Regions from separate parts of the Afipia sp. GW821-FHT04G03 genome, predicted to be linked through region 2. Evidence: riboswitches for the same ligand, from Rfam matches in the RefSeq annotation. Region 2 holds a riboswitch; the other holds the start of a gene.
What was found. Region 2 has a riboswitch for cobalamin ahead of AC07UB_RS07040 (ribonucleoside-diphosphate reductase subunit alpha). Riboswitches for the same ligand answer to the same signal wherever they lie in the genome.

Region 1 (3,412 bases), on a different contig from region 2:
AAGTTTTCGTTGAAGCGATGTTCGAGGCCGATGTGCAGCGCGTGGTGGCTCTCTTCCTTGTCGAGCGGCGCGGCCTGAGCCAGCAGGCTTCCTGCCGGTGCGGTGGGATCGTAGGTGTCACGCGCCTTCAGGTTCAACTGCTGGATGCGTCCGCCATAGGAAAAGTCGGTGCTCGGCAGCAGGCCAAGGGTTTGCTGGAAGTATCCCGCGAGGGTCTGCTGGGAGAGATTGTAGACGTGGTTGGGTGGGTCCGAGATTGTGTAGCTGCGGTTCGATGCGTAACGCGAGTCATAGTAATCGACGCCGGTCAGGATGCTCGACGTGATGCTGCCGAATGTATTCTTCATGCTGAGGCGCGGCGTGATCGACCATGTCGTCAGATCGGAATCGACATAGGCAAAGGGGAAGCGATCCCCGGGAAACGACAACGCATAGTCCGGGTCGCCGAAAAAGCCGGATTGTTGCTTCTTGTTGCGGACACCGCCATCGACGATCAGCTCTGCGCCGGCCCACAACGATTTCGTGAACCCGGTCGTGACGTTGACGCCCTGCTTTTTGCCGTAGTCATTCGGCGTCGATGTCGCACGCAGGTCGCCTGCTAGTTGATTAATGGGAGGGGGAGGCGGAAAGGTTTGATCTTTAAAGTACGTATTCGCGCGCGTACCCGGCAATCCAAGACGCTGGTTGTCGCCAGACAGATTCAGGAACGCCGTGAACTCGGGCGTCGCGTAGCGAATCTCGCCGACGCCGTTCTGCTGGTTTAGTTTGTTGTTGACCCGGTATCCGTCGGAATGAACAACATTGCCGAACACCGCAGTCGACCACGGGCCGGAGTTCGTGCTGAACGATCCATTGACTTCGCGCTGGCCGTAAGACCCGACGCCGACTTCGGCGCGTGCGGACACCGGCTTGCCGATGCCGGCGCCGGTTTTTGTGATGATGTTGATGACGCCGCCGACGGCGTTGTCGCCATACAGCACCGCGCCTGAGTTGCCGCGCGTCACCTCGATCCGCTCGATCGACTGAACCGGAATGGTGGAGAGATCGACGCTCTGCAGGTCGGCCTCGTTGAGACGCCGACCGTTGATCAGAAAGAGCGTGTTCGAAGACGCAAATGCGCCGAACCCGCGAAGATCTACGGTCGAGCCGGTGCCGTTGACGGCGCCGAAAATGTTCGTGAGCTGGACGCCCGGTATCGTCGCCAGCACATCCTGGATCGTCTGGTTGGGAGCGCGCGCGATATCCTCCGCCGTGATGACCGACGACGACGTGCCGACGATGCCGCCATACACGCGACTCGCGTCGACGTTGACCGGCGGCAACTGCCCGCCCGCAGTCTGCCCCAGAGCGGGGCTTACGAGCGCGGTGCCCGCAAGACACGCCACTGCGAACGAAACCCGCAGTTTCGTTGTTGGAAAATGATCAGAAAAAAGAGTCACGATGTTGCCCCGCCGATGATGTGATCGCGGAGGCGCGGTGAAAACGCGCGCAGGCATGACGATATCCGGCGAGCGGACGCTGCCGGACTTCACGTCGTGACTGAGGAAACGGGCCATCGGCCGAACCTCCGCAACAGTTACGTCACGTCACCGCTGCGGAAATGCCGCCCCTTCGCACGCCCCGTGCGACGGAAGGATGACCGGTACAGGCAGGTCTCCTGGCTCGCGGATCGTCGCCGTTGTCCGCCTTCCCAAGCCGGGCTGATCAGCCTTCGCTCAGTGGCATGTTGGACAACGGCTCACCGTTGACAGTTGCGGGGGCAGCTCCGGAATAGCCTTGAAGGATGCATTCGCCGAAAGAGCGGCGGGGCAACCTGCACGGCGCACCGAATTCCCTATTGGCCAGCTTGCGCTGGCACCTGTGCCGTGGTCCCAATCAAGCTGCGGTGACTTGCCTTGTCAATGCCGCAATGTCTAAGAAACCCAATGCGATACTCACGGCTGCGGACTTCATCCCGATGCGTTGCAAATTGGTGACATATGCGCGGCGCGCCGCGATCCTGCTGTTTGCGTTCGGCGTCGGCGGCTGCGCGTGGACCGGCGGCAATGACGGTCTGTCCTATACGGCCGATCGTGGCGTGGAGAACCAGCCATATCCTGCGAACTATCGGCCGGAGCTGCTCGCATTTCTTCGCACCTATCTGAACGACCCGCGCGGCGTGCGCGAGGCGGGCATCGCGGAGCCTGCGCAGAAGACGGTCGGCGGCCGTCTTCGCTACGTGGCCTGTGTGCGTTTCAACGCGCGTGGAACGGACGGCGGTTATGCCGGCGTGAAGCAACGCGGCGCAATGTATATTGACGGGCGTTTCGATCGCATGATCGAGGACGCCGCCGAACTTTGCGAGGGCGCGACCTATGCGCCGTTTCCGGAAATGGAAAAGCTGACGCGCTGAGCCCGCGCCGTTTCCGCCGCTACGAGAAATGCTGAACGATAGCCGCGAAGCCGCGCCGCCATGCGCGGTAGTTCTCCACATCGAGCGGGATCGGTTCTGCGGCGACCCTCACGATCACAAGTTCGCTGATCGGGTCGATATAGATCCACTGGCCATGGATGCCGATGCAGCACAGCGTGCGCCGCTTGCGGTCGATCTGGTAGAACTTGCTGCGATAGGCCGCATCAGGAAACATCTCGGCGAATTCGCCGCGCGCCCATGCCGCCGGATCGCCGTTGTCATTGATGTCGTCGATCCACCAGCCCGGCACCACCTGCGTGCCGTTCGCCACGCCGCGCTGTCGGATCATTTCTCCGAACCGGGCGAGATCGCGGGGCCCGGCGCAGATTCCGCCGGCGGCGCGCATCGCGCCTTCCGAATCCAGCGTGACATAGGCGTCGGTTTCCGCGCCGAGCGGTTTCCAGAGATATTCACTGAGCAGGTCGGAGAGGGCGCGGCCGGCGGCGCGCTCATAAACCCAGCCGAGCAGGTCGGTGTTGGTCGAGACGTAATGGAACGTGTCGCCGTGTTTTTTGCCGTCTGCTTTTTGAGTCGAGAGATATTCGCGCAGCGCTATGGTGCTCTGGCCCGGCTTGATGGCATCCCATCCGACCGCGCGGCGGTAACGGGCGACGTCGCCGTCCGGATCGACGTAATCCTCGGTGAACGCGATGCCCACCGACATGTCGAGCAGGTGGCGGACCGAACAGCCGCCATAAACCGAGGACGAGACTTCCGGCACGTAGTCGGTCACTGGCCGGTTCGGGTTGAGAAAGCCCTTGTCGGCGAGAATTCCGCCGAGCGCGCCGCAGATCGACTTGCTGACCGAGAACACGATGTGCGGTGTCCGCGCGTCCATGCCGTTCGCATACCATTCGGCTGCGATCCGCCCGCGCCGGAGAACCACGAAGCCTTTGGTGTTGGTTGTGCGGAGCGCCTCGCGCAGCGTCGTGGCCTTGCCGCCGATCCCGTCGAATGCGA
Region 2 (3,412 bases):
TCTTGAACACGCGCATTTCGCCGCGCGCGGCCTTCGCTTCATAGAACGCATAACGCTCGGCAAAGGCCTTGCCATAAAGGTCGTGCAGATCCGGCGTCTCGTCCGGCGAGAACAGCGTCCATTCGCCGTCGGCTTCGACGCGCTGCATGAACAGGTCCGGCACCCAGTTCGCGGTGTTCATGTCATGGGTGCGGCGGCGGTCGTCGCCGGTATTCTTGCGCAGGTCGAGAAACTCCTCGATATCGACATGCCACGTTTCGAGATAGGCGCAGACCGCGCCCTTGCGTTTGCCACCCTGATTGACCGCAATCGCAGTGTCGTTAGCGACCTTGAGGAATGGCACCACGCCCTGGCTTTCGCCGTTGGTGCCCTTGATGTGCGCGCCGAGGCCGCGCACGCGGGTCCAGTCGTTGCCGAGACCGCCGGAATATTTCGCCAGCAGCGCATTGTCCTTCACCGACTTGAAGATGCCATCGAGGTCGTCCGCCACCGTGGTGAGGAAGCAGGACGACAATTGCGGCCGCAGCGTGCCGGAATTGAACAACGTCGGCGTCGAGGCCATGAAATCGAACGACGACAGCAGATTGTAGAACTCGATGGCGCGGGCCTCGCGATCGATCTCGCGAATGGCGAGACCCATCGCGACGCGCATGAAGAACGCCTGCGGCAGTTCTATGCGGTTGCCGTCGGTATGCAGGAAGTAGCGGTCGTAGAGCGTCTGCAAGCCGAGGAACTGAAACGCGAGATCGCGCTCCGGCTTCAAAGCCGCCGCGATCCGCTTCAGGTCATAGCGCGCCAGTTCCGGATCGAGCAATTCGGCTTCGATCCCTGCTTTGATGTAAGCCGGAAAATACTCCGGGTAGCGCGCGGTCATGTCGGCCTGCGTGGCGTTGATCTGCGCGGCGTGGACAAACGACAGCACCTCGGTGCGCAGCTTGTCGAGCAGCAGCCGCGCGCTGACATAGGCGTAATTCGGCTCCTGCTCCACCAGCGTGCGCGCGGCCATGATGCCTGCGAGCGCGAGTTCGTCCTGGCTGATGCCGTCGTAGAGATTGCGGCGGGTCTCGGTGAGAACGGGGCCGAAATCGACACCGTCGAGATTGCCGCAGGCCTCCTGAATGATCAGCGTGAGGCGATCGACATCGAGCGGCACGCGCGTGCCGTTGCCCAGCGTCACATGCAGCTGCGGCTCGGACGATGTCTTGACCGGCTTGGCGGCGGCCTCTTCGGCGCGCTGGCGCTGGCGTTCATCGCGGTAGAGCACATAGGCCCGCGCGACCTTGTGGTGTTCGCTGCGCATCAGCGCGAGTTCGACCTGATCCTGCACGTCTTCGATGTGGAAGGTGCGCCCCTCGCCGATCCGGCGGGTCAGCGCGCTCACCACCTCGTTCGTCAGTTGCTCGATGATTTCATGGACGCGGCGCGAAGCAGCGGCCGTGTTTCCTTCCACCGCGAGGAACGCCTTGGTCATCGCAATGGAAATCTTGCCCGCGTCGAACGGCGACACGGTGCCGTTGCGGCGGATGACCTGCAACGGCGGCTCATTTGCAGGGATGGCCAGCGACTCGGAACGCAACTGAATGAGAGGAGCGGATTTGGCGGCTTCGCGTTCGATCGAGAGTGACATCGGCAGACCCCGTGCATGTTGCAATTTTCTGGGGGCTGGGGCCGAAAGGCGCGTCGTCGCGGCGCGCGAACGCACCGAAGCACGCGACCGCCGGACACCCCGCCCGTGGACGTTCTTTTGGTGTCGCGGCAGGTCTCCTGGCTCGCAGGTCGGCGCTGAGTCCGGTCTTCCCGATGCGGATCAGGCATCAGTGACTTAGGTCGGACTCAACTCACTGCTTACAGTTGCGGGGGCAGCGCCGGAATTGCTGCACTGGATGCAGCTCACCGGCTTCCCATTTTCACCGCTAGGCCTTGCGGCTTTGCGGAACCTCGACGTCTACATCTGGTATCCGCCAGGCTGCACTGTCAAGCGGCAGTGATCGTGGAAAACGGGGACAGGACGAGAAACAACATCAAACAAACGGGAAAACTCTCGAAAAAAATTTTGACCAGTCGTCGATACGCCGTGCGGCCGACTGCTCTCCGGCGAATTACTAGAGAACTCTCTCAGGATGATTCTGCCCACTCTAGTTGGGGCGACGTCCGGGAGCGGTCCAGTGGGAAGCTTTCCTTTTGACCTGACGCCGCCCGCTTCTCATAACGAGAGCATCGCGGTTCTGCGGATCGGTGATCCGGAGCCAAGAGGGAATGCGGTGCGCGGGGCCTGACGGTCCCGCAATTCCGAAGCTGCCCCCGCAACTGTAAACGGTGAGCTTTGTCCATCCATGCCACTGAGGCGAAAGCTTCGGGAAGGCAGGACTTAAAGCGGCGACCCGTGAGCCAGGAGACCTGCCACGATCACATTACGTCCACGGGCGGGGTGCCCCGGTGTGTCGCTTGCGAGAGGACGGCCCCGCCGTCTCTGTTGTTCGCGCATGTCCGGCCCTGCTCCAACATCACGGGGTTTCCGATGTCGAGTTTGTCTTACGTATCGTCTATTCCTGTCGCCACGCTGGGCGTTCCGCGCATCGGTCCACGGCGCGAACTGAAAATCGCGCTGGAAAAATTCTGGGCCGGCAAGATCGATGAGGCCGCATTGCGAGAGGCGGCGGCGAGAATTCGCGCCGACAACTGGACGCGCCAGCGCGATCTCGGCGTCACCGTCATCCCGTCCAACGATTTCTCGCTTTACGATCAGGTGCTCGACACCAGCGCGATGGTCGGCGCGATTCCAAAGATCTACGGCTGGACCGGCGGCCCGGTATCGCTGGCGACGTATTTCGCGATGGCGCGCGGCAGCCAGAACGATGTGAGAGACTACGACGGCTGCGCGCACGGTCACGATCATGGCCATGGTCACGGCGTTCCGGCGCAGGAAATGACCAAATGGTTCGACACCAACTATCATTACATGGTGCCGGAGTTCGCGAAGGATCAGACCTTCGCCCTCGCCTCGACCAAGGCGATCGACGAATACCGCGAAGCGAAAGCGCTCGGCATCCAGACCCGGCCGGTGCTGGTCGGCCCGGTTACGTTCCTCAAGCTCGGCAAGGGTGAGAACCGGCTGTCGCTGCTGCCAAAGCTGCTGCCGGTCTACATCGATGTGCTCAACAGGCTCGCGAATGAAGGCGCGGACTGGGTGCAGATCGACGAGCCGTGTCTCGTACTCGATCTCGATGCCGCAGAGAAAGCGGCGCTCAAGACCGCGTACAGCGAAATCGCGCTGAAGGTGCCGGGCCTCAAGATCATGCTGGCCGCCTACTTCGGTGAACTCGGCGACAACGAAGCGCTGGCATTAAGCTTGCCGGTGTCGGGATTGCATCTCGATCTCGTGCGTGGCGCAAAGCAGATCGATCAGGCCCTG

Region 1: it holds a riboswitch for cobalamin, as region 2 does, so the genes downstream of both, AC07UB_RS22340 (TonB-dependent receptor) here and AC07UB_RS07040 (ribonucleoside-diphosphate reductase subunit alpha) in region 2, are expected to answer to the same signal.

The regions. Positions count from the first base shown of each region.
Region 1 covers NZ_JBWKSV010000005.1:142,045-145,456, reverse strand. The annotation lists gene AC07UB_RS22340 (TonB-dependent receptor) at 1-1,556, opposite strand, end outside; cobalamin riboswitch at 1,631-1,877, opposite strand; gene AC07UB_RS22335 (hypothetical protein) at 1,958-2,392, shown strand; gene AC07UB_RS22330 (serine hydrolase domain-containing protein) at 2,412-3,412, opposite strand, start outside.
Region 2 covers NZ_JBWKSV010000001.1:1,473,911-1,477,322, forward strand. The annotation lists gene AC07UB_RS07040 (ribonucleoside-diphosphate reductase subunit alpha) at 1-1,627, opposite strand, end outside; cobalamin riboswitch at 1,738-1,956, opposite strand; cobalamin riboswitch at 2,204-2,419, shown strand; gene metE (5-methyltetrahydropteroyltriglutamate--homocysteine S-methyltransferase) at 2,519-3,412, shown strand, end outside.